Regions from separate parts of the Rhizobium sp. K102 genome, predicted to be linked through region 2. Evidence: riboswitches for the same ligand, from Rfam matches in the RefSeq annotation. Region 2 holds a riboswitch; the other holds the start of a gene.
What was found. Region 2 has a riboswitch for FMN ahead of MHI61_RS09970 (6,7-dimethyl-8-ribityllumazine synthase). Riboswitches for the same ligand answer to the same signal wherever they lie in the genome.
Positions count from the first base shown of each region.

Region 1: linked by a shared signal. The riboswitch ahead of MHI61_RS15520 (DMT family transporter) and the one ahead of MHI61_RS09970 (6,7-dimethyl-8-ribityllumazine synthase) in region 2 are both predicted to bind FMN.

Region 1 is NZ_CP092436.1:1,928,641-1,943,140, reverse strand. It holds gene MHI61_RS15550 (cytochrome P450) at 75-1,319, opposite strand; gene MHI61_RS15545 (GGDEF domain-containing protein) at 1,568-2,821, opposite strand; gene clpP (ATP-dependent Clp endopeptidase proteolytic subunit ClpP) at 3,284-3,913, shown strand; gene clpX (ATP-dependent Clp protease ATP-binding subunit ClpX) at 4,216-5,493, shown strand; gene lon (endopeptidase La) at 5,891-8,308, shown strand; gene hupB (DNA-binding protein HupB) at 8,515-8,790, shown strand; FMN riboswitch at 8,914-9,065, shown strand; gene MHI61_RS15520 (DMT family transporter) at 9,157-10,062, shown strand; gene MHI61_RS15515 (esterase-like activity of phytase family protein) at 10,144-12,342, shown strand; gene MHI61_RS15510 (aldo/keto reductase) at 12,769-13,755, opposite strand; gene MHI61_RS15505 (cupin domain-containing protein) at 14,006-14,416, shown strand; gene MHI61_RS15500 (class I SAM-dependent methyltransferase) at 14,413-14,500, opposite strand, start outside.
Region 2 is NZ_CP092436.1:838,549-853,048, forward strand. It holds gene MHI61_RS09965 (DUF1194 domain-containing protein) at 83-859, shown strand; gene MHI61_RS09970 (6,7-dimethyl-8-ribityllumazine synthase) at 899-1,333, opposite strand; FMN riboswitch at 1,414-1,558, opposite strand; gene MHI61_RS09975 (SRPBCC family protein) at 2,066-2,512, shown strand; gene MHI61_RS09980 (hypothetical protein) at 2,697-3,017, shown strand; gene MHI61_RS09985 (hypothetical protein) at 3,097-3,321, opposite strand; gene MHI61_RS09990 (adenylate/guanylate cyclase domain-containing protein) at 3,502-4,596, shown strand; gene MHI61_RS09995 (ABC transporter substrate-binding protein) at 4,748-5,713, shown strand; gene MHI61_RS10000 (iron ABC transporter permease) at 5,733-6,737, shown strand; gene MHI61_RS10005 (iron ABC transporter permease) at 6,779-7,771, shown strand; gene MHI61_RS10010 (ABC transporter ATP-binding protein) at 7,779-8,579, shown strand; gene MHI61_RS10015 (class I SAM-dependent methyltransferase) at 8,576-9,259, opposite strand; gene MHI61_RS10020 (helix-turn-helix domain-containing protein) at 9,419-10,060, shown strand; gene MHI61_RS10025 (MFS transporter) at 10,057-11,322, shown strand; gene MHI61_RS10030 (LysR family transcriptional regulator) at 11,285-12,190, opposite strand; gene MHI61_RS10035 (LLM class flavin-dependent oxidoreductase) at 12,681-13,703, opposite strand; gene MHI61_RS10040 (DNA helicase) at 14,074-14,500, opposite strand, start outside.

The DNA of each region.
Region 1 (14,500 bases), 1.1 Mb from region 2:
AAGAGTGTTTAGCGGGTTGGATTCAGCCGGCACGCCGCACGGATTCTCCAGCGGCCGAGGGTCAAGCCTCGGGATCACCACCGCAAATCCAGCCGCTCCAGCCCGTGGAAATGGTAGACGTCCTTGACCACGGGTGTCTTCGCCAGCCGGAGGCCGGCAAGCCGCTCGAACAGGATCGGCAGCACGACGTTGAGCTCCAGCCGGGCCAGCGGCGCGCCGATGCAGAAATGGATGCCGGCGCCGAAGGAGAGATTGGGCGCCTCGCTGCGGTCGGGCCGGAAGCTCAGCGGATCGCTGAATTTCACCGGGTCGAGATTGGCGGCGGCGAGGATGAGGCTCACCTTGTCGCCGCGCTTGAACGAGACGCCGTCGATTTCGGCGGGCTCGAGCGCCCAGCGCTGGAAGATGTGAACGGGCGCGCAGATGCGTAGAGTCTCCTCGACCGTGCGCTCTGTCGTCGCCTCGTCGCGGAAGAGCGTCGCCGGATCCGAGCCGCTGTCGAGGATCGTGCGTACGGAATTGCCGATCTGGTGCACGGTCGCCTCATGGCCGGCGTTGAGCAGCACGATCGTCGTCGAGATCAGCTCCTCCTCGGTGAGATACTGGCCCTTGTGCTCGGTATGGATCATGTGGGTGAGCAGGTCGTCGCGCGGCTCGGCGCGACGCTCGGCGATGACGGTCCTGACGTAGTCGGAAAATTCCTTCGCCGCCCGTTCAGCCTGGTCTTCCTGGGCGCGCGTGCGGCCGAACATGTACATGCGGACATAGGCGTGCGACCAGGCGAGCAGCTGCGGCCCCATCTCCTCGGGAATGCCGATCATGCGGGCGATCATCGTCACCGGGATGATATCGGCAAAGGCCGAGAGCAATTCGACCTCGCGCGTATCGGCGAAGCCGTCGATCAGCCGGTTGGCGAGTTCGACAAGCTCCGGCTTCATCTTCTCGACATGGCGGGAGACGAAGGCGCGGTTGACGAGGGTGCGCAGCCGCGTGTGCTCCGGCGGTTCGAGTTCGAGCAGGGAATACCGTTCGGAGAGATCGAAACTCTCAAGATGCGGCATCGGCTCGGCAAGGCCGAGCTCCTTGCGGCTGGCGATATGCAGGATCTGCCGACCGAAGCGGCGGTCGCGCAACAGCCCGTTCACATGGTCGTAGCCGGTGACGAACCACTGTTTCTGCTCGGTCCAGTAGAAGGTCGGACAATGGGCGTGAAGCGCGGCATAGACGGCATTCGGATTGCCATAGAAGGCCGGGTTGCGGGCGTCCAGGGAAACATGGCGGAGGGCAGGGTCGATCGAGAGAAAGGGCGGTATCGTCATGCCCCGAGGCTTAGCGGATTTGCCAGGCCTCGAAAAGATGCGGAATGAGGAGAGCCGGCCGGAAGCAAGACATGCCCGACCGAGGCGCCGACGACTTTAAGATCTTTGGCTAAACCTGGGGATTGATTCTATTTTCACGCTGCGGCTAATGCATGTCGCCCGGTAGTGTGCAGCGGTTCCGGGACAACGACATGCATAAAAACAAAGAGCTAAAGCGTGTCGCATGGATCAAATTTGATGCGACGCGCTTAGCCGGCCCGCGACAGCGTGCCCATGCGTCGCAGCGCCTCGACCTGATCATCGACCGTCGGCACGAGTTCGCCGGCTGTCGGGCTCGGCGTGGCCGGCGCCGGAGTCGCCGCTTCCGCTTCGCCGAAGGTGACCGTGCAGTTGCGGCCGGCGGCCTTGGCCGCATAGAGCGCCCGGTCGGCGGCCGAGATCAGCTTGTCGATATTGGCTTCGATCGAGGCGGCGAGCGCAATGCCGATGCTGACCGTGGCCGGAACGATCGCTTCGCCGGTGCTGACGGGAAGGCGGCAGAATTCGGTGCGGATCGCTTCGGCGATCGCCTCGGCTTCCATCTGATCCGAGACGGCGGCAAAGGCGGCGAACTCCTCGCCGCCCATGCGGCCGAAGATGTGGTTTGGAATATACTGCCGCGCCATGCGCGCGAAGGCGGTGAGCACGGCGTCGCCGGCCTGGTGCCCGAAGCGGTCGTTGACGCGCTTGAAATGATCCAGGTCGAATAGGATCACCGCGACCTGCCGCTGCTCGCTGTGGGCTCTTTCCTGGATGGCCTCGAAATAGCCGAGCAGGCCGCGGCGGTTGAGCACCCCCGTGAGTGAATCGGTCAGTGTCATTGCCCGCAGATGCCGTTCGGAGCGTTCCATGACCAGCCGGCAGGTAAGCGCGAAGGCGATCGTGAGCAGGAAGGCGCTCGCCATCGCCGAGACGCCGCCGAGATTGGTCGCGTCGATATCGCTGGGCAGCGTTACCGCCATCGTCAGCGCCGAGCCGAAGCACAGGCAGCCCTGCATGACGAACACGCCCATCAGCTTGATGCGGGTGCGCTCGCGGCGCATGTCGCCGGCGGCGACCGCCATGGCGAGGGCCGTGGCGCCGGTCGCCGAAGCGAGATTGTAGAGCACGACGCGGTTCGAATAATCGGTGTTAACCCAGGGCAGGAACACACCGGCCAGCCAGATTGCCGGCGGCAGCAGCGCCCACCATTCGATCTTCTTGCGGTCGAGCGCGAGAAAACCCGCCACCCAGGCGCTCTGGCCGAGCAGCGCGATGGCATTGCCGATCTCGACGGACACCAGGCTGGGGACTTGGCCGCGCAGCGCGATCATCGCAAAGCCGATGCCGGTCAGAAGAAAGCCGAGGCCCCAATAGAGGTAGGCTTCGTTCTTGACGTTGTGGCGCCAGGCGACGAAAAGCACCAGAGCGAGCGTCATGGCCTCCGAACACCAGATGGCGAGACCTGTAGCGATATTGAACACGGCAGCAAACCCCTTGCCCGTCGACCTTGTCTGTTGGCCGCATCCTTGCTGAGGAAGCTCGCCAGTTCCTTAATGCTGTTGCGGTGCGGCATGATTTTCGGCCGGTATCTGGCGGTAGGCTTTCCGTTGGGTAAACGTATGTGAGCGCTGCCGGATGGAGTAAGCTTTCCTTCATCCTGTCATGGAGAAAAGCCGGGGGAGACGCCGCCGGGGGCTCGCGGTCATCAGCCATTTACGAGAAAGAGGCGGCCGGCGCCGAAGCTCGATGCATGTCGCCCGGAAGTGTGGAGCGGTTCCGGGATGACGACATGCATCAAAGAGGAGCTGAAGCCGCCGTGCCCCGCCTTCTTAACGTTATCCTCATGCGTGTCTTGAAGAGGAGGGCAGGGACACTCTATGTAGGGATATGGCATTTTCTTTGATTCCCGGCGGCCGCCGGCATGACGTTGACAAAGGACGCACATGAGAAACCCAGTTGATACCGCAATGGCCCTCGTGCCGATGGTCGTGGAACAGACCAACCGCGGTGAACGCTCCTACGACATCTATTCCCGCCTGTTGAAGGAACGCATCATCTTCCTGACCGGCGCCGTCGAGGATCACATGGCGACGCTCGTCTGCGCCCAGCTGCTCTTCCTCGAGGCCGAAAACCCGAAGAAGGAAATCGCCCTCTACATCAATTCGCCCGGTGGCGTCGTCACCGCCGGCATGGCGATCTACGATACGATGCAGTTCATCAAACCGGCAGTTTCGACGCTTTGCATCGGCCAGGCCGCGTCTATGGGCTCGCTGCTGCTGGCCGCTGGCCACAAGGACATGCGCTTCGCCACGCCGAATTCCCGCATCATGGTGCACCAGCCCTCGGGCGGCTTCCAGGGCCAGGCCTCGGATATCGAGCGCCACGCCCGCGACATCCTCAAGATGAAGCGCCGCCTCAACGAAGTCTACGTCAAGCACACCGGCCGAACCTACGAGGAAGTTGAAAAGACCCTCGATCGTGACCATTTTATGGATGCGGACGAGGCCCAGGGCTGGGGCGTGATCGACAAGGTTCTGACGTCGCGCCTCGAGATGGAAGGCGAGCAGGCCTAGTAATTAATTGGGATGGTGTTTTTGCCGCCACAGTTCTATCTCATTTGTGATCGAACAAGGGCTTTCATCCGGCGGCGAAGACACTAATAGTAACTATTAATGCTATGTTGAATTTTTATGACATAGCATTTGGCATTCGAAGGGGATTCGTTGCCGCCGGAACCTGGACATGGTTGACTGGAACCGGTTCGTAGCCCCTGAAGCCCTTCTCGGCAAAGGCTCCGGAAACGGAGTGCCGCCAGGAGCTGATAGAGTGGACCGCGATTTCGCCTTGAAATGCGGCGTGCTGGAAGGAAAATGATATGAGCAAGGTCAGCGGCAGCAACGGCGGCGACTCCAAGAACACCCTCTATTGTTCGTTCTGCGGAAAGAGCCAGCACGAAGTCCGGAAACTGATTGCCGGACCGACCGTCTTCATCTGCGATGAATGCGTCGAATTGTGCATGGACATCATCCGCGAGGAAAACAAGTCCTCGATGGTCAAGTCCCGCGACGGCGTTCCGACGCCCCAGGACATCATCAAGGTCCTCGACGAATATGTCATTGGCCAGCGGCAGGCGAAGAAGATCCTGTCGGTCGCCGTGCACAATCATTACAAGCGCCTCGCCCACGCCTCCAAGAACGGCGAAGTCGAACTGGCAAAGTCGAACATCATGCTCGTCGGCCCGACCGGCTGCGGCAAGACCTATCTTGCCCAGACGCTCGCCCGCATCATCGACGTTCCCTTCACCATGGCCGATGCGACGACGCTGACGGAAGCCGGCTATGTCGGCGAGGACGTCGAAAACATCATCCTGAAGCTTCTGCAGGCGGCCGACTACAATGTCGAACGCGCTCAGCGCGGCATCGTCTACATCGACGAAGTCGACAAGATTTCGCGCAAGTCCGACAATCCGTCGATCACCCGTGACGTCTCGGGCGAGGGCGTGCAGCAGGCGCTCCTGAAGATCATGGAAGGCACGGTCGCTTCCGTTCCGCCGCAGGGCGGCCGCAAGCACCCGCAGCAGGAATTCCTGCAGGTCGACACGACGAACATCCTGTTCATCTGCGGCGGCGCCTTCGCCGGCCTCGACAAGATCATCTCCGCCCGCGGCGAGAAGACCTCGATCGGCTTCGGCGCGACCGTCAAGGCCCAGGACGACCGCCGCGTCGGCGAAGTCCTGCGCGAACTCGAGCCGGAAGATCTGGTCAAGTTCGGCCTCATCCCCGAATTCATCGGCCGCCTGCCGGTTCTGGCGACGCTTGAGGATCTCGACGAAGACGCGCTGATCCAGATCCTGTCCGAGCCGAAGAACGCCCTGATCAAGCAGTACCAGCGCCTGTTCGAGATGGAAGACGTCGAACTGACCTTCCACGAAGACGCCCTGCGCGAAATCGCCCGCAAGGCGATCGTGCGCAAGACCGGCGCCCGCGGCCTCCGCTCGATCATGGAGAAGATCCTGCTCGACACGATGTTCGAACTGCCGACGCTGGAAGGTGTGCGTGAGGTCGTCATCTCGGAAGAAGTGGTGCGCGGTTCGGCCCGTCCGCTTTATATCTATGCCGACCGTCAGGAAGAAAAGGCCAACGCTTCGGCGTGACCTTGCACTTTCGCACCATTATTTTGGGGGCTTGCCATCAGCAGGCCCCTTTCTATTTGAAAAATCATCCGAGGCGCTGTTAGTATTTTGCCGGTGGGACCGGAATTGCCTTTGCCGATGTTGCGCAGGGTAATGCTTGGCAATGATGGGATGATCTCGTAAGCCTGTTGCTGGCGTTGTATTTAGCCTGGCCGGAAATGGTAAGCGCCGGTCCAGCCACGCGCTTCATAGTGTTGGCGTTCCGTTGTAACAATGCTGTCACATCCGGGGAACGCGGGCGTTAGCGTGGCTTGAAAAGCGTAGTCAGAACCTCCACTTGTAGAGCCAAGTGAGAGCCGGCCGGTCCCAAGCAGCCGTGCAGAGAGCCCGGTAACGGGACGATGGAAAGGACAAAAAAATGACGAAGAAAACGTCTGTAGCGAGCAGCACTGCCTACCCTGTTCTGCCTTTGCGCGACATCGTGGTGTTCCCGCATATGATCGTGCCGCTGTTCGTCGGACGGGAAAAGTCGATCCGTGCGCTCGAAGAGGTCATGGGTTCCGACAAGCAGATCATGCTGGTGACGCAGATCAACGCCAGCGACGATGATCCGGATCCTTCGGCAATTCACAATGTGGGCACGGTCGCCAATGTGCTGCAGCTGCTCAAGCTGCCCGACGGCACCGTCAAGGTTCTGGTCGAAGGCCGCGCCCGCGCCGAGATCGACACCTATACCAGCCGCGAAGATTTTTATGAGGCGCTCGGCCATGTGCTCGAGGAGCCGCATGACGATCCGGTCGAGCTGGAAGCATTGTCACGCTCGGTCGTTTCCGAATTCGAGAGCTATGTGAAGCTCAACAAGAAGATTTCGCCCGAGGTGGTCGGCGCCGCCAGCCAGATCGACGACTATTCCAAGCTCGCCGATACGGTCGCCTCGCACCTGTCGATCAAGATCACCGAGAAGCAGGAGATGCTGGAGACGACCAGCGTCAAGCAGCGCCTGGAAAAGGCCCTCGGCTTCATGGAAGGCGAGATCTCGGTGCTGCAGGTCGAAAAGCGCATCCGCTCGCGCGTCAAGCGCCAGATGGAGAAGACCCAGCGCGAATACTATCTCAATGAGCAGATGAAGGCGATCCAGAAGGAACTCGGCGACGGCGAGGAAGGCCGCGACGAGATGAGCGAACTGGAAGAGCGCATCGCCAAGACCAAGCTCTCCAAGGAGGCCCGTGAAAAGGCCGATGCGGAGCTGAAGAAGCTGCGCCAGATGAGCCCGATGTCGGCGGAAGCCACCGTCGTGCGCAACTATCTGGACTGGCTGCTCGGCATTCCCTGGGGCAAGAAGTCGAAGATCAAGGCCGATCTCAACAATGCCGAGAAGATACTCGAAGCCGATCACTTCGGTCTCGACAAGGTCAAGGAGCGCATCGTCGAATATCTCGCCGTGCAGGCCCGCGCCACCAAGATCAAGGGTCCGATCCTCTGCCTCGTCGGCCCTCCCGGCGTCGGCAAGACCTCGCTCGCCCAGTCGATCGCCAAGGCGACCGGCCGTGAGTATGTCCGCATGGCGCTCGGCGGCGTTCGCGACGAAGCCGAAATCCGCGGCCACCGCCGCACTTATATCGGCTCGATGCCCGGCAAGGTCATCCAGTCGATGAAGAAGGCGAAGAAGTCCAACCCGCTCTTCCTGCTCGACGAGATCGACAAGCTCGGCCAGGACTATCGTGGCGATCCGTCCTCGGCTCTGCTCGAAGTGCTCGATCCGGCGCAGAACTCGACCTTCATGGATCATTACCTGGAAGTCGAATACGATCTGTCCGACGTGATGTTCATCACCACGGCGAATACGCTGAACATTCCGGCGCCGCTGATGGACCGCATGGAAATCATCCGTATCGCCGGCTACACCGAGGATGAAAAGCGCGAAATCGCCAAGCGGCACCTGCTGCCGAAGGCCATCAAGGAACATGCGTTGCAGCCCGAGGAATTCTCGGTCAGCGACGATGCCCTGATGGCGATCAGCCAGCAGTATACCCGTGAAGCCGGTGTTCGCAGCTTCGAACGCGAATTGATGAAGCTCGCCCGCAAGGCGGTCACCGACATCATCAAGGGCAAGACGAAGTCCGTTCACGTGACGGCCGCCAACATCGCCGATTACCTCGGCGTCCCGCGCTTCCGCCACGGCGAAGCCGAGGGCGAGGATCAGGTCGGCGTCGTCACCGGTCTTGCCTGGACGGAAGTCGGCGGCGAGTTACTGACCATCGAAGGCGTGATGATGCCGGGCAAGGGCCGCATGACGGTCACCGGCAATCTGAAGGACGTCATGAAGGAATCGATCTCGGCAGCGGCCTCCTATGTCCGTTCGCGCGCCGTCGATTTCGGCATCGAACCGCCGATGTTCGAAAAGAACGACATCCACGTGCACGTGCCGGAAGGCGCCACGCCGAAGGATGGCCCCTCGGCCGGTGTTGCCATGGCGACCGCCATCGTCTCGATCATGACCGGCATCCCGGTCAACAAGCATGTGGCCATGACCGGTGAAATCACCCTTCGCGGCCGTGTGCTGCCGATCGGCGGTCTCAAGGAAAAGCTGCTCGCAGCGCTTCGCGGCGGCATCAAGAAGGTGCTGATTCCGGAGGAAAACGCCAAGGACCTGGCGGAGATTCCTGACAACGTGAAGAACAACATGGAGATCATCCCGGTCTCGCGCATGGGCGAGGTGATCAAGCACGCGCTGATCCGCCGGCCCGAGCCGATCGAGTGGGATGGCACGGTGGAAACGCCCGTGATCACATCGGTCGAAGGCCTTGATGAGACGGGCGCAACCATAGCGCATTGAGTGGCGCTTGCCACATTTATGCCCATTTGGCGCAAAAGACGCAAAAAGGCTGGCGGAAACGCCAGCCTTTTTTGTGAAAACGTCATGGAGACGCTTGCTTTTCCTTGATTTGCAGGGCTTCTGGGTTCCCGGCGGGCCTGATGAAACCTATTCTGCGCCTAGCTTACATTTGAGTCGTTTCATACCATTTAGAAAGGGGTGGAAACATGAACAAGAATGAACTCGTGTCCGCAGTGGCCGAAAAGGCAGGACTGACGAAGTCTGACGCGGCTTCCGCTGTCGACGCGGTTTTCGACGTTGTCCAGGCTGAACTCAAGAACAAGGGCGACATCCGCCTCGCAGGGTTCGGCAGCTTCACCGTTTCTCATCGTGCAGCATCGAAGGGCCGCAACCCGTCCACCGGCGCTGAAGTCGACATTCCGGCTCGCAACGTGCCGAAGTTCACGCCCGGCAAGGGCCTGAAGGACGCCGTCAACGGCTGATTAAAGATTATCCGCCAGCCGTAAACGAGACCGGCTGTGCAGGGTTTTTGAGAGGGGTTCGGCTTTGCCGGGCCCCTTTTTGTTCTGGCCGCTTGCCGCATGCGGCACTTTGATTTACCACGGAGCTGTTCTCAGGGCGGGGTGAAACTCCCCACCGGCGGTAAGGGCTGCGGCCCGAGCCCGCGAGCGCTTTCCCAAGCTGTCGCGTGGGAAGGGTCAGCAGATCCGGTGTGATTCCGGAGCCGACGGTATAGTCCGGATGAAAGAGAATGAGCATGGCCGCGTGCGGGCAGGGGACTGCCGGCGTCAGCGTGTCGTCGCCTCATGCGTCCTGATTTATGTTGGTCCCTATTCTGGATAAAAGACATGAATCAGAATTCCCTTGCAGTCTCGCAATCCCGCGCCCTTGCCGGCGCAAGCTTCATGGTGCTGGGAGGCGTGGCCTTTTCGCTCCTCAACGTCGTCACCCAGTGGCTGACCATGAAGCTCGCCTTTCCCCCGGCCTCAGCGGTCTTCTGGCAATATGCCTTCGCCTTCCTTTTCTCCTTGCCCTTCCTGCGCAAATCAGGCCTTTCGGCTATGCGCACCGGCTATCCCCGGCGGCATGTCGTGCGCGTGGTCTTTGCCGCGCTCGGCGGCGCGGCCTGGGTTTCCGGTCTTGCTTCCGTGCCGATCTGGCAGGCGATTGCGCTTGTCATGACCTCGCCCTTCTTCATCATCCTCGGCGCCCGCCTGTTCCTCGGCGAACGCGTCGGTCCCGCCCGCTGGATGGCGACCGCGGCCGGCTTCGCCGGCGCAATGATCACCCTGCAGCCTTGGTCCGACAGCTTCACCTGGGCAACATTGCTGCCGGTGCTCTCGGCGCTGCTCTGGGGCGCCTCGTCGCTGATCACCAAGAGCCTGACCGGCATCGAGAAGCCGGAGACGATCACCCTCTGGCTGCTGGTGCTGCTGACGCCGATCAACGGCGGGCTGGCGCTTGCGGCGGGCCTCGCCGTGCCGACGGGGGCGACGCTAGCTCTCTTCCTTCTGGCGGGCCTCCTGACGGTCGTAGCGCAATATCTGCTGACCCTTGCCTATGCCAGCGCCGACGCTGCCTATGTGCAGCCGTTCGACGGTCTGAAGCTGCCGCTCAACGTGCTCGCCGGCTGGCTGTTCTTCGGTCATGCGCCGGCCGGTTATCTCTGGCTGGGAGCCGGACTCATCCTCGCCGCATCGCTCTTCATCATGCGCAACGAGATGCGCCAGGAAAGGCAAGCGGCCTCCGCGTGAAATGTCGCGGACTGTCATGTCTCTGTCATGGCAGTCCCGCAGAAAGCCCATGTTTCGACTATTCGACACATGGGGGATTTCATGACGATTTCATCGCGCCAGGCAGCTCTTGCTGCCGTGCTTCTCGCATCCGTTGCCTTTCCGGCCGCCGCCGAGCCGGTCTTCAACCGCATCGCCTCTTTCCCGGTCGCCCAGAACCTGCCTGTCGACAAGGACAAGCTGTCGCCGACATCGGCCGAAATTATCACCGCGACCGACGACGGCAATACGCTGATCTACAGCGACAGCCCGCTCGGCGCGATCGGTTTCATCGACATCAGCGATGCCAAGGCGCCGAAATCAGGCGGCGCGCTGATGATGGACGGCGAGCCGACATCGGTCACCTCGAGCGCCGGCAAGGCACTCGTCGCCGTCAACACCTCCGAGAGCAAGGCGAAGCCCTCAGGCCGCCTGGCGATCGTCGACGTGGCGACGAAGAAGATCGAAGCTAGCTGCGATCTCGGCGGCCAGCCGGATTCGATCGCCGTCAACAAAGACAAGACGCTCGGCACTATTGCGATCGAAAACGAGCGCGACGAAGACGTCAATGACGGCAAGATCCCGCAGATGCCGGCCGGCGACCTCGTCGTCTTCCAGGTCAAGAACGGCGCCGTCGATTGCGGCAGCATCAAGCATGTGACGCTGACCGGTCTCGCCGGCGTTGCCCCCGAGGATCCGGAGCCGGAATTCGTCGCCTTCAACGGGCTGAACGAGATTGCCCTGACACTGCAGGAGAACAACGAGATCGTCATCATCGATGCCAATACGGCTGAGGTGAAGACGCATTTCTCCGCCGGCAGCGTCGATCTTACCGGCATCGACACAAAGCGGGACGGCGCCCTGAAATTCACCGGCGAATCCAAGGGCGTACTGCGCGAGCCCGACGCCGTGAAGTGGCTGGACGACAACCGCCTCGTTGTCGCCAATGAAGGCGATTACCAGGGTGGCTCGCGTGGCTTCACCATCTTCGACAAGACGGGCAAGCTTCTCTACGAATCGGGCGCATCCTTCGAACGCGCCGTCGCCCATATCGGCCACTATCCGGAAAGCCGTTCGGGATCGAAGGGCGTCGAGCCGGAAGGCCTCGAAGCTGCCAAGTTCGGCGACGACCAATATTTCTTCCTGCTCGCTGAGCGCGCCTCGGTCGTTGGCGTCTATAAGGATACCGGCGCCGACCCCGAGCTCATCCAGCTGCTGCCGTCCGGCATTTCGCCGGAGGGTGGGGTCGCTATTCCCCAGCGCAATCTCTTTGCCACCGCCAACGAGCTCGACCTCGGCAAGGACGGCGGCACGCGCTCGCATGTGATGATCTACGAGCGCTCGGAAGGCGAGAAAGCCTATCCGAAGATCGTCTCCGCCGACAAGGACGGCAATCCGATCGGCTTCGCAGCCCTTTCGGGTCTCGCCGCCGTTCCCGGCAAGCCGGGCATGCTCTATGCCGTCAGCGACAGCGTTCTCGGCTCGCAACCGACGATCTACACGATCGATGCCAGCAAGAAGCCGGCGGTCATCACCGACGCTCTCGTCGTCAAGCGTGACGGCGCCCCGGCCCAGAAGCTCGACATCGAAGGCATCGCGGTAGCCGCCGACGGCTCTTTCTGGCTGGCCTCGGAAGGCTATAGCGAGCGTCTCGTCCCGCACGCCCTCTACAACGTCAACGCCAAGGGCGACATCAAGGCCGAGATCGCCCTGCCGAAAGAGCTTGCCGCCAACGAAATCCGCTTCGGTTTCGAAGGTGTCACCATGATCGGCACCGGCGACGATGCCACGCTCTGGATGGCGGTCCAGCGCGAGTGGGCTGACGACCAGAAGGGCTTCGTCAAGCTCGTCTCCTACAATCCGAAGAAGAAGGAATGGGGCGCCGTGCGCTATCCGCTCGACAAGACGGAAAGCGGCTGGGTCGGCCTGTCGGAAATTTCGGCTCAGGGCGACAGCGTCTACATCATCGAGCGCGACAACCTCGTCGGCGATGCCGCCAAGCTGAAGAAGCTCTACAAGGTGGCGATCTCGGAGCTGAAGCCCGCCAAGCTCGGCGGCGAACTGCCCGCCGTCAAGAAGACCGAAGCCCACGACTTCCTCGGCGAACTCAAGACCGCGACCAACGGCTACGTGCTCGACAAGCTCGAAGGCTTCACCTTCGATGCATCGGGCAAGCCCTATGCCGTCACCGACAATGACGGCGTCAGCGACTCCTCCGGCGAGACGCTGTTCTTCCCGGTTGAACTCAGCGCCACGAACTGAGGCGTCGTAGAAGGATACAGGGAGAGGCCGGGCGAAAGCCCGGCCTCTCTTTTTTGATCCAAAGGATCCATGGGGTGTCCGCATTCGCAGCGGGAAGGCGAGGGCATTCGACCGAAGAATATTTTGCAAAGCAGAGGGCTTCGGCATGGATGCTCGGGTCGAGCCCGAGCATGACGGAGTTTGGGGCGACGCGACGGGGAGGGGACGAGATGCTGGAGCAATTCCAATAACTTGCGGGTGCGGTGACGTTGGAGTTTGGCATGGACGCTTCCCCACACTCCGTCATCCTCGGCCTTGAGCCGAGGATCCATGCTGCGGCCTCTCACGCGTGCGGCTGCATGCTCGGCTCAAGGCCGCGCATGAAGGAGGAGAGGCGTGAGGACAAGGGCGGCTCACCGATGCTTCCCGCAGCCCCCAGCTCCAACCCTACCAGCGCTGATGCACATGCGGCGCGATCAGCCGCGCGTAGATCTCGCGTGTCGCCGCCATGACATCGGCCGCAAGCGGCGCGAGATCGGCGGCCGCGGCATTGGCCTTGGCCTGTTCGCCATTGCGGGCGCCGGGGATGACCACGGTGACGGCGTCGCTCATCAGGATCCAACGCAGCGCAAAGGCGGCCATCGTCGCGCCGGCGGGCACCAGTTGGCGCACCTCTTCCACCGCCCGCAGGCCGACCTCGAACGGCACGCCGGCAAAGGTCTCGCCGACATCGAAGGCTTCGCCATGGCGGTTGAAATTGCGGTGGTCGTCGCTGGCAAAATGCGTCTCGCGGGTGATCTTGCCGGAGAGCAGGCCGCTTGCCAGCGGCACACGGGCGATGATCGCCACGTTCTTGCGGCGTGCCTCGGCAAAGAACAGGTGGTCGGGCCGCTGGCGGAAGATGTTGTAGATGATCTGGATGCTGACGACGCCGGGATATTCGATCGCCTTCAGCCCGTCCTCGACCTTTTCGACGCTGACGCCGTAACCCTTGATCTTGCCGGCCGTCTGCAATGCGTCGAGACCGTCGAAGACCTCGGGCTGGTAAAGCACCTCGCGCGGCGGGCAGTGCAGCTGCACGAGGTCGAGGCTGTCGACGGCAAGGTTTTTCAGGCTGCGGTCGATGAAGCCTTCGAGATTGACCTTGCTGTAGCCTTCGGCGACATGCGGATTGAGGCGACGGCCCTCCTTGGTGGCGACCATCGGGCGCTCGCCGCCACGCGTCTTCAGCACGTCGGCGATGATTTTTTCTGAGCGGCCGTCCCCATAGACGTCAGCCGTATCGATAAAGGTCATGCCGGCATCGAGCGCGGCATTCAGCGCCACGCGCCCGTCCGCCTCGCTGATATCGCCCCATGATCCGCCGATCTGCCAGGCGCCGAAGCCGACATTGGTGACGGTGAAGGGCATGCGGCCGAAAGCATGGTGTTTCATGAAAAATTCTCCCAATGCATGTTGCCCGGAAGTGCACAGCGGTTCCGGGATAACGACATGCATAAAAACAAAGAACTAAAGCGCGTTGCGTGGACCAAGTTCAATGCGACGCGCTTTAGGTGATGAAAGATATTGGCCTATCAGCCGGGCGAGGATGCGGCAATTGCCTTTCCGGCCTTGATTGGTCGCCTCGATGAAATATCGTCGGGTTACAAGGCTTCAACCGCAATGGAATAGAAAAGGAACGATCATGGAGATCAAACCCGCCGGCTCTCGCCCCTCGATGAAACCGCCGGCTGACTATTTCACCGGCGCCGTTCGCCAGGATCCGCTGATCGAGCCGCCGGCGCCGGCCCGGGTGCGCGCAACCTCCGTCACCTTCGAACCCGGCGCCCGCACGGCCTGGCACACGCATCCGCTCGGTCAGACGCTGATCGTCACCTCGGGCAAGGGGCTTGCCCAGAGCTGGGGCGATGACATCCGCGAGATTCGCGCCGGCGACACCGTCTGGTTCGCGCCGGGCGAAAAACATTGGCACGGTGCTGCCCCGGACACGGCGATGACGCACATCGCCATACACGAGGCGCTGGACGGCAAGCATGTCGACTGGATGGAGCATGTCAGCGACGCGCAATATTCCGGCGCGGTGTCGGCCGGTTAGAGCCGCTTCAGGCAGTAGGAAAAATGCGCATGTGATTCGACCGTCAGGAATTCGAATTGCCAGCCATAATCCTTGCAGAACTTG
Region 2 (14,500 bases):
AGCCCAACGCGCGGCGGCGCGTTCGGCGGCGGCCAAGCTGTGCTAGAGTCGCCCGGCTTGGGAATGGCGCGGGGATCTGCCGATGCTGACGTCACTTGCGGTGCTCATGGGTCTTTCCGGTGTCGTGCCGACGGCACAGGCTGCGGCAAACGAGGTCGACGTCACGCTGGTGCTTGCCGTCGACACCTCGCGGTCGATGGATTTCGAAGAGATCGGCATCCAGCGCGACGGTTATGTCGAGGCGCTGAAACACAAGGAATTCATCGATGCGGTGAAGGGCGGGCTCACCGGCCGCATCGCCATCAGTTACTTTGAATGGGCGGGCTATGTCGTCCAGGGTTCGGTGATCGACTGGCAGGTGATCGCGACGGAGCAGGATGCGATCGCCTTTGCCGACAAGCTCGACGCCCGGCCGATCGGCACGCAGCGGCGCACCTCGATCTCCACCGCGATTGCCCAGGGCGTCAGCATGATCATCGCCAGCCCCTTCCGGGGCAGGCGGGAAGTAATCGATGTCTCCGGCGACGGCCCGAACAATTCCGGCAATCCCGTCACGCCCGTCCGCGACAAGGCGGTGGCATCGGGCATGGTCATCAACGGCCTCGCCCTCATGCTGCGGCCTTCCGATGCGCCCGATGGGCTCGACAAATATTATGCCGACTGCGTCATCGGCGGCCCCGGCGCCTTCGTGCTGCCGGTCCGCAAGATCGAGGACTTCGCCGTCGCCGTGCGCCGCAAGCTGGTGATGGAGATCAGCGGCTTGTCTCTGCCGGCGACGGTGCAGCCGATCGCCGGCGCGGAGCCGGCAACGGACTGCTTGATCGGGGAGAAGCAGTGGCGGGATATGTTTGACCGGTGAGAGAGGCGGCAGGCGTTGCCGCCGCCTCGATGCGGAGGTTTACGCCGCGAGAGTGGCGCGCGTTTTGCCGATCATGAGGGCGGCGCGGGCCGCCTCGCGGCCCTTCTCGACGAAGTGCGCGCGGTAGATCTGCGTGTGATGCTCGGTTTCCTGGTAATTGTGCGGGGTCAGCGAAACCGACAGAACCGGAACGCCGGTATCCATGCCGGCGCGCATCAGGCCATCGACGACGGCCTGGGCGACGAATTCGTGACGGTAGATCCCGCCATCGACGACGAAGGCGGCGGCGATGACAGCGCCATAGCGCCCGGTCGCCGCAAGATCGCGCGACAGCAGCGGCATTTCGAATGCGCCGGGAACGTCGAACACGTCGATCTGCTCAGCTGGAATGAGCTGCTGGAAACCTTCGAGCGCACGATCGACGATATCGGCGTGCCAGCCGGCTTTGACGAAGGCATAACGGGTGGGTGTCATGGTAATCTCCTTTGGCGTACAGACACGTCACCCAAGGCGATCACGAGCGTTTACCGGCTGCCGGCGAGGGCAGCAGGAACGCACGTTCTCTTTCATCCGGACTATGACCGTCGGCCCAGGCATCTCACCTGATCTGCTGACCCTTCCCTAGAGAAGGCGCTCGCGGGCTCGCAATTGAAACTGCATACCGCCGGTAGGGACTTCCACCCCGCCCTGAGAACGGCGCGGACAATAGGGACAAGGCGGCGGGCTGGCAATAGGGGAATTGGTTTGGTGGGCGGGGTGGCTTCGAGGCTTCGCCTTTTCGGGCTGCGCGTCTCAGCATGAAGACGTTGGGGTATGCAAGGCTGATGAGGCTGGAAGTGGAGTGAGCACGCCTCTCCGACTTCACTCATCCCTGTGCTCGTCATCCAGTGCGCCCAAGTCCTTGGGCGCGAGTGACTCAGTCCTTTCAAGAGAGTTGTTCACGGCGCGGACGCGCCGTGGCTGGATTCCTGTGACAGGCACAGGAATGAGGGCCGAGAGGTGGGGCGCTCCTCAGAGGCATCGAAGGGCGAGGCTGACGCCGATGCTGGATAAATGCGAGGAGCCGCGACGCGCCACCGTCAAGCGAAGCCCTTGCTGCGCGCACGCCTGCGCCTACATGCTTCCATCAGCACACTCAATTCGAAATAGCATGACGCGCCGTCCCGCATGAGGCGGGGCTGGCCGTGACCATCATGGGAGGGAGGCATGCCAGAGTCTTTTGTCGTGCGCCGTGAGGCGCATATTGCGGCGCCGCCGGCTGCGGTGTTTGCGCTGATGACGGATCCGGAGAAGATTTTGCGATGGATGGGAACGGAGGCCGAGATCGAGCCGGAACCGGGCGGGCTCTATCTCGTCAACGTCACCGGCGCCCGCTTTGCGCGAGGCTCGTTTCGCGAGGTCGTGCCGGTGCATCGGCTTGCCTACAGCTTCGGATGGGATGGCAGCGAGGTCGTGCCGCCAGGCTCCAGCCTGGTCGAGATCGACCTGATCGAGCAGCCGAATGGGACGCTTCTGCGACTCACCCATAGCGGCCTGCCGAGCGAGGAGCAGTGCGCCGGCCATGCCGAGGGCTGGGAGCATTATCTGGGGCAACTCACCACGGTCGCCGCCGGGCGTGATCCGGGGCCGGATCCTTTTTACGGCAGGACATGAACGATTTTTCGCGGGCGTGGGGCGCTTCTCAAGCGCTTGGCGCCGCGGGAAAAACGGCCGGCCGGCGCTCCGACCGGCCGTCAAAAAGCAAGGTTTTTTCACCTGCAAACATGAATGCCCGGTTCATCTCCAGTTCAATTTGGCGGCCCTAAAGTGGGTACGGCTGGATGAAATGGAGTTTTCGATGAAGGCACTATCTATCGCGGCTGCCTTGCTCGCTGGCAGCCTTTCGATCGGCTCCGCGCAGGCGATGCCGATGGGGACAATCAATGTCGAGAGCAAGGTCACAAGCGACGTCACGAATGTCGACTACGCCTGCGGCCGCGGCTGGCACCTGACCCGCTGGGGCGAATGCCGCCGCAACTGGCGACGCCCGCCGCCGGTGGCTTTCTATGGTGGTCCACCCCGCTGGGGCTGGGAGCGCCGCCACCGCGACTGGGACGGCCCGCGCTGGCGCCATGAACGCCGCTGGGATCGCGAACGCCGCTGGCGGGACGACTACTAAAGCCTCGGCATGAGGCTGACGGAAGGCCGGCGCGATGTTCGCCCGGCCTTTTCTTTTGGAAACTGCAATTGCGCTCAGGTCAGATCCGGCTGACAAGCCAGTGCTTGCCGTCGATCAGCTCTTCGAGTTCGGCCGGATCCTTGACGCCGAACTCAAACCATTCGACGAGTTCCTTCGCCTTCAGACGGCTTTCGTCCGCCGTAAACTCGATTCCATAGCGCGCGCACCAACGCCGCAGGATCGACGTCAGCAACGTCATGTCGTTTCCGTCCAGCGGATCTTTCGGCCAGAATGTCGTGCCCATCGCAACCCCTCAATCGCGGATGATGACCCGACATTATAGTGGAATCAAAGCAGCGCAAGTTTAAAGTGTTATTTTTGCGTTTTCCACCGCAGTGACGGATTTTCGACACTGTTTTTGGCAAGAGCCGCCGGCGCGGAACCGTCCGCTTGCGGACGCCTCCGGGCGATGTCATCCTGAGTCATGGATCTGCCTTCCTCCCTTGCCTGGCTGGTTGACGAGGCCGCTGCCGCGCCCGGTCCCGAACGGTTCCTCGCCGAGCTCGGCCGCCGGCTGCTTTCCGATGGTCTGCCGCTTGCCGGCGGCGCGCTGACGCTTTCGGTACCGCATCCGATCATCGCGCGGCGCACCTGGCTCTGGCGGGCTGAGACCGGGGCCGTTATCGAGGCACTCGCTTTCGCTGCAGCCCCGCCCGTCGAGGCCGGCCGCGAGTGGCTGGCCGGGCTCGGGCCGGTATGGGAGCAGCAAATCGGCCCGTCACCGGACAGCCCGGTGCTTGGCTGGGCGGGCATCGGCAATGGAGCAGGGGTGGACGCTTTCGGCGCGGCCGAGGCGGACCGTCTGCGCGAGGTGGCGCGGTTTGTCGCAGCACCGCTTGCGGCACTCGCGGCGCGGGAAGCGCGGTCAGCCCTGCTCGAGGCCTATCTCGGCCGGCGCAGCGCGGCGCGGGTCCAGGCCGGGGCACTTGCCCGCGGCACCGGAGAAACGATCCGCGCGGCGCTTCTCTGCGCCGACCTGCGCGACTTTACCGCACTCTCCGAGGTGACGGAGCCGCACGCCATGATCGCAACGCTCGATGCCTGGTTCGACCGCGTCGCCGGCGCCGTGCACGCCTTCGGCGGCGAGGTGCTGAAATTCATCGGCGACGGCGTGCTGGCGATCTTCCCCGTCACGCCTGCGGCGGATATGGCGCAAGGGGACCGCGATGCGTGCGAGGCGGCGCTGCGGGCCGTCGCCGCCAGCCGCGCCGGCATGGCCCATCTCGAACAGGTTCGCCGGGGGCAGGGGCTGGCGCCGCTGCCTTTCGGCGCCGCGCTGCATTTCGGCGAAATCCTGTGGGGCAATATCGGTGCGGCCGACCGGCTGGATTTCACCGCCATCGGCCCTGCCGTCAATCTTGTCAGCCGGCTCGAGGGGCTCTGCAAGCCGCTCGGCCGCAGCGTGCTGATCTCCGGGGCGGTGGCGGCGAACACGACAACGGCGCTCGTGCCACTCGGAGAACACGCTTTGCGCGGCATCGCCAATCCTTGTGCGGTCTTTACCCTGCCTGGGGATTGACCTCAGCGCTGATGCTGCCGAAAGGCGCAGCAGATGCGGCGGTTATTCCCGGCCGTGGCGTTCTCCGCTTCGTGAAACTCAAGCAAGAATCATGATTGTGAAACTCCCCTTTTTTGGCTAAAGCCTGTGCCCACATCGAATGGGGGCAAACATGACTCGATATATGCGCAAATTTTTCTCCGTGCTGGGGACGTCTGCAATGCTGTTGGCCGGAGTCGCTCAGGCCGAGGACAAGAAGGTCTCGATCGTCGATGATCGCGGCGTGACCGTCGAAGTCCCGGCGCAGCCGAAGCGCGTTGCCTCGATTTCCTATTTCGCCGACGATGTCGCGCTTGCACTCGGCATCAAGCCGGTCGCCAGCACCTATATGACGGCAGGCCGCGAGCCGGAGTTCCTGCTTGGCCTGACCGCCGGGATGAAGCAGATCGGCCAGCGCGCCAAGCCCAATCTCGAGCTTCTCTCCGAAGCCAAGCCGGATCTGATCATCGCGATCCGTCGCTATACGGTCGGCAATGCGGCGCAGCTGCAGAACATCGCGCCTTACGTCGCCTATAATATGGAGCTGCTCGAAGAGAGCTACAGCGAAACCGCCGCCCTTTCCAAGCTGCTCGGCAAGCCCGAGCGCGGCGAGCAGCTGAACGCCGATTTCCGCAAGCATCTGGCGGAATTCGCCGCCAAGGCGCCGAAGGACAAGCATCCGCGCTTCCTGATCATGTGGGGCGGTGCGACACCTTTCGCCTTCCACACGGAAAATACCTCGGCCTCGATCGTCGCTGCGATCGGCGGCGACAATGTTCCCGGCCCGAAGACCCAGGGCGGCGAGTTCGGTATCGACCTCAGCCTCGAAACCATGCTGGAGAAGGACCCGGAGGTGATCTTCGTCTACGATTCCGGCCCGGATCGCCCGCATGAAGGCAATCCGATCTGGTCGCAGCTGTCGGCGGTCAAGAACAACAGGGTCTTCTATGTCGGGGATCAGTGGGTCGAGACCAATGGCCCGATCGCCCGCGAAATCGTGCTGCGCGAGGCCGCGCACTATCTCTATCCCGACACGTTCCCGGCCGTCGACGTCAAGGCGGAAGCCGCCAAGCTGATCCCGGCCGAACTGCAGAACTAAGCCGGGGACAAGACCGGCGATGAGCCCCCGGCAATCATTCCTGGCCATAGGGCTCATCGTCATCGCCGCCATCTTGGCGGCGATGTTCGGCTTGCTGATCGGCGCCAAGACGCTGTCGGCCGAGACCGCCATCCGCGTGCTCCTGGCGCCCGATGGCAAGATCGAATCCATTCTCGTCTGGACACTGCGGCTGCCGCGCAGCCTGACGGCTGCTGCCGGCGGCGCGGGGCTTGCCGTTTCCGGCTATGTGCTGCAGACGCTGACGCGCAATCCGCTGGCCGATCCCGGCATCACCGGCGTTACATCGGGGGCGGTCGCGCCGATCGTCTGCTGTTTCGTCTTCCTGCCCTCGATATCGCCGGCCTATTATCCCTTCATCGGCCTTGCCGGCGGGCTTGCGGCAGCCTCGGTGACGTTCTGGGTGTCGCATGGCGGGCAGGGGCGGCCGCTGCAGCTTGCGCTCGGCGGCGTCAGCGTCTCGCTCTTCCTGAGTGCGATCACCACCTATGTGCTGCTTTTGACCGGGCCGCAATCGGCATCGCTGCTCTTCTGGCTTGCCGGCGGCTTCCAGGGGCGCACCTGGTCGCATCTCTTCTACATGCTGCCCTGGACGATCGCCGGCGTCGCCGGCGCGCTGCTGCTGCGGCGCGTCATCGCAATGTTCATGCTGAGCGATCATGCGGCGGCCGGCATGGGCCTGCAGCTGGGCTTGTGGAAGCCGCTCATCCTCGTTCTCGCCGTCCTTCCGGTCGCCGGCGTCGCGCCGGTCGCCGGGCCGGTCGCCTTCGTGGGGCTGGCCGCTCCCCACATCGCCCGGCTGCTCAAGCCGCGCGGCACGGGATGGGAGATTGGGCTCAGCGCTGCTCTCGGCGCGCTGATCGTCACCGTCGCCGACGTTTTGGCGCGCAGCATCGCCATCCCGCGTGAGCTGCCGGTCGGCATTGTCACCGCGCTGCTTGGCGGGCCTGTTTTCATCTATCTCGTCCAGCGCGGGCGGCTGTGCCTTGCGGGTGAGGCACGATGAGCGTCCCGGCATCGACATCGGCCGCTTCGCCGGGCTTCGGCATGGCCGCTGTGCTGGCCATCTTGGCGGTCCTGTCGCTGGCGGCGGCGATCTTTCTCGGCGTTGCCGATATTCCGATGGCCGATGTCGCGGCCGTTCTGACCGGCAGCGGCTCGGCGGAAGCGCGGCTGATCATTCTCGATATCCGGCTGGCGCGCATCGCCACCGGCATTCTGGCCGGCATCCATTTTTCGCTGGCGGGATATCTGCTGCAGACCATCACCCGCAATCCGCTGGCCGATCCGTCGCTGATGGGCGTGTCGCAGGGGGCGACGTTGTCGGTGACGATCTTCCTGCTCTTCACCGTCTATATCTTCGAGCCGGGCTCGAACACGCTTGCCGAACTGCCGGTCGCATGGCTGCCGGCGGCGGGGCTTGCCGGCGGCCTGCTCGCCGGCGGCGTCATCTATCTCCTGGCTTTTCGCCTCGGCCTCAGCGCCCTGCGCATCACGCTCTGCGGCGTGGCGGTCGGCACGGTGCTGCATGCGGTGGCGATCGGCCTCATCGCCGGTTGGGGATCGGCCCGCATCGAGATCATTCTGGAATGGCTGTCGGGCAGCCTTTACGCCCGCAGCTGGGATCACGCGCTCTTCCTGCTGCCGTTTACCATCGTCGGGCTCGCCATGCTGCCGGTCATCTACCGGCCCTTGACGCTGCTGCAGTTCGATGCGTCCGTCGCACGCTCCTTCGGCCTCGGCTATAAGAGACAGTTCTCGGTCGTGCTGATCGTATCTTCTGCGCTTGCGGCGAGTGCGGTCGGCGCGGTCGGCCCTGTCGTCTTCATCGGTCTCGTCGTGCCGCATCTTGCCCGTTTCTTGGCGGGACGGAATTTCATGCTGGCGCTGGTGCTGACGATCGTGCTCGGCGCCGTCATCGTCACGCTCGGCGATCTCATCGGCCGGCTGCTCGGCCAAGCCGAGGAAATCCCGATCGGCGTCGTCACGGCCGTCTTCGGCGTGCCGCTCCTGCTCGCGCTGCTGCGCAAAACCATGTGAGGCCGAAATGCCATTGTCCTGTTCCGACCTCTCGGTGATGTACGGCCAGCGAAAGGCCCTTAACGGCTTCAGTCTTTCGCTCGAGAAGGGCGAGATCCGGGCGCTGATCGGCCCGAACGGCTCGGGCAAGAGCACGGCGTTGCATGCGCTGGCCGGGCTGATCCGGCCGGCCGGGGGCCGAGCGTCGCTCGGCGGCGTTGCCGTCGCCTCCATGTCGCGCCGCATGCTGGCGAAGAGGCTTGCCTTCCTGCCGCAGCAGCCGACCGCGCCTGATGAAATGACCGTCGCCCAGCTCGTGCGCCAGGGCCGCTATCCGCATGTCGGCCTGTTCCGCTCCTATGACAGCCGTGACGAAGACGCGATCGAATGGGCGCTCGAAAGCACCGGCCTGTCCGGGCTCGCCGACCGCAGCCTTCGGGAACTGTCCGGCGGCGAGCGGCAAAGGGCCTGGATATCGGCCGCTCTCGCTCAGGAAGCGGAGATCCTGCTGCTCGACGAGCCGACCTCCTTCCTCGATATCGGCTATCAGGTCGAGGTGCTCGACCTCGTGCATCGGCTGAGCCGGGAAAAGGGCGTGACCGTCGTCATGGCGATCCACGACATCAACCAGGCCGTCGCCGTCAGCGACCGCATCTCGCTGCTCGAAAAAGGCGAGCTCCGATTCGACGGCGCCCCGCGCGAGCTTGCCGAATGCGGGCTGATCCAGGAAATCTTCCGCGTCAGGGGCCGTTTCGTCCAGGTCGCGCCCGACAGTCCGCCGCATTTCGATGTCGAGCTGATGCGGCTTCAGCGAGCCGACACGAACTAGCGCTTCACCAGCCTGAAGACGATTTTCGTCTGGGTGTAGTAATTCAGCGCATCGGCGAAATCAGGCGTCCAGCCGTCGGCGACGAAGGGAATGAAGCCGTCATATGCGAGCTTGCGGGCGGAGACGTCGAAGCCCGCCTTTTCGAAGGCGCGGCCGTAATCGGTGATTGACCGGTCCTGGACGACGGTGTTGGTGCGGTTGGCGACGAGCTCGCGCCATTTCGGCCAGAGCGGGTTGTCCGTATGGCATCCGGTCACGGCATAGTAAACGCCGCCGGATTTCAGCGCCCGCCAGACGTCCGCGGCGTGGGCGTCGATATCGGGGACGAGATAAATGACCTCATGGCTGAGGGCGAGATCGAATTCTTCGCTCCAGCCGTCGAGCCTGCCGCCGACCTGATGCTGGATCGGCAGATTGCCTTTCAGCGTCTCGGCCTTGGCGATCGAAGTTTCGGCGATATCGATGCCGAGCGCCTTTCGGAAGGGGCGGATCGCATAGAGATGGCGCAGCAGGCCGCCCTGATTGCAGCCGAAATCGAGCACGCTCTTGGCTGTCAGATCCTGCTCGAGGATGAGGTCGATCAGGTGGCGCCAGATGGGCGCATGTCCATCGGCCATCCTGTCTTCGGCGTCGGGATCGATATACCACGTGCCGATGTTTTTCTGCGTTTCCTCAGCCATCCTCTTGCCCCTCGCATCATGCCGATCATGGTGACGGTCTTAGGATGCGTTGTCATGCTTGGCTAGATCGGAAGGCGGTTTTCGAGCGCCTTCCACAGCCGCCGAATATTTTGCAAAGAAAACTTTGCAAAGATATATTTGCGATTGTATACTTTTGGCATGAAACATCCGCTCCCCCAACCTGCCGCAGATACCCGCATCGTCAGCCGGGTCGTGCCCGAGCCGACCGCGCTGAAGGCGCTGGCCCATCCTGTCCGGCTGCGCATGCTCGGCATGCTCAGGATCGATGGGCCTGCCACGGCGACCCAGCTTGCCGCGCGGCTCGGCTTGAACAGCGGTGCGACGAGCTATCATCTGCGCCGGCTTGCCCAATACGGCTTCATCGAGGAGGCGCCGCATGCCTCGCGGCGCGACCGCTGGTGGCGCGCCAGCCACGAGCTGACCTCGGTGCCGCCGAGCGAAGCCAAAGGAGAGGCGCTCGATCTCGACATCGCCTTCAATCAGGCCGCACTCTCGCTACAGGTCGGCCAGATGCAGCAGGCGCTGGAGGAATATGCCGAGCTGCCGGCCGAATGGCGCAAGGCGACGGCCGGCGACGACATCATCATCATGATGACGGCGGCACAGGCCGAGGCCTTGACGAAACGGCTGCGTGACATCATCCTGGAGGCGATGCGGGCGGCCCCACCGCTCGGGGAGGCGGCGTCTCGGGAACCCGGCATGGTTCCATTCTACGTCATGCTCCATGCCTTTCCGTATCCGGGACGCCTTCCGCATCGCGAAGGGGAGGACACGCAGTGAGGAGGGGCAGGCCCTTCCTGGCGCTCGCCGCCGCCGAGACATTCTCGCTCTCCGGCACGCGACTTTCGACCATCGCCATTCCCTGGCTGGTGCTGAGCACGACGGGCAGTCCAGTGCTGACCGGCCTGACGGCGATGATGGAAATACTGCCCTATGTCATGGCCAAGGCGCTCGGCGGACCGCTGATCGACCGCGCCGGCGCCAAGCGCATCGCCATCATCTCAGACACCGCTTCGGTGCTTGTTGTCGCTCTGGTGCCGCTTCTCGACCTCTTCGGCCTGCTCGGCATGCCGGTGCTGCTGCCGCTCGTCTTTGCGATGGGCGTGCTGCGCGGTCCCTCCGATGCGGCCAAGCAGGCAATGGTTCCCGATATCGCGATGCTCGCCGGCGTGCCGCTTGAACGGGTGACCGGCGTTGCAAGCGCCATCGAGCGGCTGGCTTCGACGGCGGGTGCGGCCGGTGCCGGCGCCTTGATCGGGCTGATCGGCCCGGGGCAGGCGCTGCTCGTCAATGCCGCCACTTTCGCCGCCGCCGCGCTGATCGTTGCCGTGGGCATGCCCGGGACGCACCGCGCGCATGCGCCCGAAGCTCGACCGGCCGACCGGGCTTCCTATCTCGAGGATCTGCGCGAGGGCTGGCGCTTTCTGCGGGGCGATACCGTGCTCGTCAGCATCGTCGCCATGGTGGCGGTCACCAATCTCTTCGACCAGGCCTATCATGCCGTGCTGCTGCCGGTCTGGACACGGGATGCCGGGCATGGGCCCGAGCTGCTCGGGGCGATGTTTGCCGCCTTCGCCGGCGCCTCGATCGCGGGTGCTGCGATTGCCGCGGCGATCGGCGAGCGCATGCCGCGCCTCACGGTCTATACCGTGGCCTTCCTCCTGACCGGCTTTCCGCGCTTTCTCGTTCCCGCGCTGGATGCGCCCATCGGCCTCGTCTTTGCGACGCTCGCCATCGCAGGCTTCGCGTCGGGCTTCCTCAACCCGATCCTGTCGGCGGTCATATTCGAGCGCATCCCCAAGCCGCTGACCGGCCGGGTCACCGCACTGAATACCGCCCTCTGCTTCGCCCTCATCCCCTTCGGCGGCCTCCTCGGCGGCGCGCTGATCAGCACGCTCGGCCTTGCCGCTGCACTATTCCTGATGGGGATTGCCTATCTCGCGACCACGCTTGCGCCGCTGGCACTGAAGAGTTTTCACGGGTTTGACGGGGAGATCGCTGCGCTCACTGATGCCCGAGCTCCTTGGTCATCAAATCGATGAAGCGGCGCACCCGCGGTTCCAGCAGGCGCTTGTCGGGATAGAGTGTGACGATCTTGGCGTCGTCGGTTTCGAGCTCCGGCAGCACGTGGCGGAGGCGGCCGGCGACGAGATCGTCTGCGACCAGAAAGTCGGGTAGCAGAGCTATGCCGAGGCCTGCTACGGCAGCGTCGCGGATGGCCTCGTCGCTGTCGAGCCTCAGGCGGCTGCGGCCCTGCGCCTTGACCCAGGCTCCGCCTTCGCCGCGAAAGCGCCAGCCTTGCCGTTGATCGCGGCTGGAAAAGATCAGGCAATCATGGGCGGCGAGATCGTCAATGTCGCGCGGTTCGCCACGGTCGGCGAGATAGGATGGCGAGGCGCAGAGCCGCGCCCTGTCGGCGGCGATCACCCGCGAAACCAGCCGGGTGTCGGATGCCGACGGCATCGTGCCGATCCGGATCGCCAGATCGAAACCTTCTTCGAGGATGTCGGCCTTGCGATCGGTGAAGTTCACTTCGACCTGGATGTCGGGCCAGGCCAGAAGATATTTTTCGACGATGGGCAGCACGACGAGTCGCCCGAAGGCATCGGGAACGGTGAGCCTGAGAACACCCCGCGGCGCGGCGCTCTGACCCGCCACGCTCGCCTCCGCTTCGTCGACCGAAGCGAGGACTTCTAGACCATGTTGATAGAATACCCGGCCTTCGTCGGTCAGGCTCAGCCTTCTCGTGGTGCGGTTGAGCAGGCGCGTGCCGAGGCGGTCTTCCAGGCGGATGACAGCCTTTCCCGCTGCCGATCGGGACAGGCCCATGGCCTGGCCGCCGGCAATGAAGCTTCCGGCATCGACGACGGCCATGAAGATCAGGATATCGTTGAGGTTCGTACGCGGCATGGGGCAACTCGAGCGGTTCGGGCTACGGCCTTAATTCGGTCGTGCTGCGGCCGATTCAAGGTTCGCACCATCAACGTCCGGCGCGGCAGTAAGGTCCCGAGGCTTCGTTCACGCGGCGGTGGGATGGCAAATGCGCTCTCCTGCACGCCCGCGATGGGTATGTGGGGTGCAGGTTAAGAGAGGGCGGGCCGTGTAGCACCCCCCTCTGCCCTGCCGGGCATCTCCCCCACAAGGGGGGAGATCGGCAAGCGGCACAAACTTCGCGCCCGTCTATCGTTTCGCCGAGCTGTGACGCCAGTTGTTTGGGGAAACCATCGCGCCCAGCCGATCTCCCAACCTGTGGGGGTCCGAAGGACGGGCGAGACCCGCGGCTCGCCCCGGGCCCGGCAGGGCAGAGGGGGGTGCCGCACGGCACGCCCTCTCGTCATCACCTGTATGGCCCGCGTCCAAGACCCTGCTCGTCGATCAAGCCATCACAGCAGCCGTAACCTCACCGCCAGCCGAGCGCCGGCGCGACGTGGGTCAGGATCGCTTCGATGACATGGGCGTTGTAGGCAACGCCGAGCTGGTTGGGGACGGTGAGCAGCAGCGTGTCGGCTTCGGCGATCGCCTCGTCTTCGGCGAGCTGCTTGATCAGCAGATCGGGCTCGGCGGCGTAGCTGCGGCCGAAGATCGCCCGGGTCTTCTCGTCGATGAAGCCGATCTTGTCGCCTTCGTCGCCGCCATAGCCGAAATAGGCGCGGTCGCGCTCATCGACCAGCGCGAAGATGCTGCGGCTGACCGAGACGCGCGGCTGGCGGGCGTGGCCGGCGGCCTTCCAGGCCTCGCGGTAAGCGCGAATCTGATCTGCCTGCTGGACGTGGAACGGCTCTCCCGTCTCGTCATCCTTCAGCGTCGAGCTCTGCAGGTTCATGCCGAGCTTTGCCGCCCAGACGGCGGTGGCGTTGGAGCTGGCGCCCCACCAGATCCGCTCGCGCAGCCCCTCCGAATGTGGCTCGAGACGCAGAAGACCGGGCGGGTTCGGAAACATCGGCCGCGGGTTCGGCTTGGCAAAACCTTCGCCGCGCAGCACCTCAAGGAAGACCTCCGCGTGGCGCCGCGCCATCTCGGCCTCGTCCTGACCTTGCTGCGGGGCATAGCCGAAATGGCGCCAGCCATCGATCACCTGCTCGGGCGAGCCGCGGCTGATGCCGAGCTGCAGCCGGCCGTCGGCGATCAGGTCGGCGGCACCGGCATCCTCGGCCATATAGAGCGGGTTCTCGTAGCGCATGTCGATGACGGCCGTGCCGATCTCAATCCGGCTGGTTTTAGCACCAACGGCGGCCAGCAGCGGGAAGGGCGAGGCCAGCTGCCGGGCGAAGTGGTGCACGCGAAAATAGGCGCCGTCGGCACCGAGCTCTTCAGCGGCGACCGCGAGATCGATCGACTGCAGCAGCGCGTCGCCCGCCGAGCGCGTCTGCGATTGCGGCGAGGGCGTCCAGTGCCCGAACGAAAGGAATCCGATCTTCTTCATGCTGATACCGCACCTTGATCCGTTGTGTCTGGGGTCGACAGGTCATGGCACAGTTTCGGGTTGCATGACAATCGGAACTGGGTGCGCGCATCGGCGCTGCCATATGCCTGTTGCCGAGCCTTCCCTCGGTCTCTCTCCGGTTCATCGTCGGGGCGTCATGCCGGGTGGCGAGCCCTACGGCTCGAAGACATTGACCGACCATAATACTCGAAAGGGCTATCGTATCCACTCATGCCGGCACTATGATTAAACGGGCTCAGCGGAGCAAGCTCCACCATCTTGCGTTCACGCCGGAGGTGCGAACTGTTCCGCCGGCAAACACCCGGTCGCGGGTCAGGCGTGAGACCTGCGACCGGGGCAACGCAGCTTCCTAAAGCGCCGCGGCGAAGGCCATCTTTCCGTTGTTCAGGAAACACGTCTTGTCGAACAGCTTCAGGTCAAGCGGGTTCGGCAGCCTGATGTCGGTGATATCGGGCAGCGACTTTTCAGTCGTCTCGAAGGATCGGTCGATCTGCGCGATGAAGACCATCATCAGGCCGCGCTGGCGCGCGAAAGCCTTCAGCGTTCTGACCTGGGCCGAGAGCTCCGGATTTTCCCGCTTCTGGTCGAGCAGCTGGAGATAGTCGATGACGACGAGGGTGCCGCGGCGCGTGGAGGCCAGTTTTTCGGTCATGTAGTCGGCGCTGATGGCGTCGGAGCCGTCGAATTCGAACAGGTGATCGAACTGCGTGCGGTCGATGCCGATAGCACGAAAGCGGTCTTCGACATTCTCTCGCGTATACTCCAGCGAAAAGAAT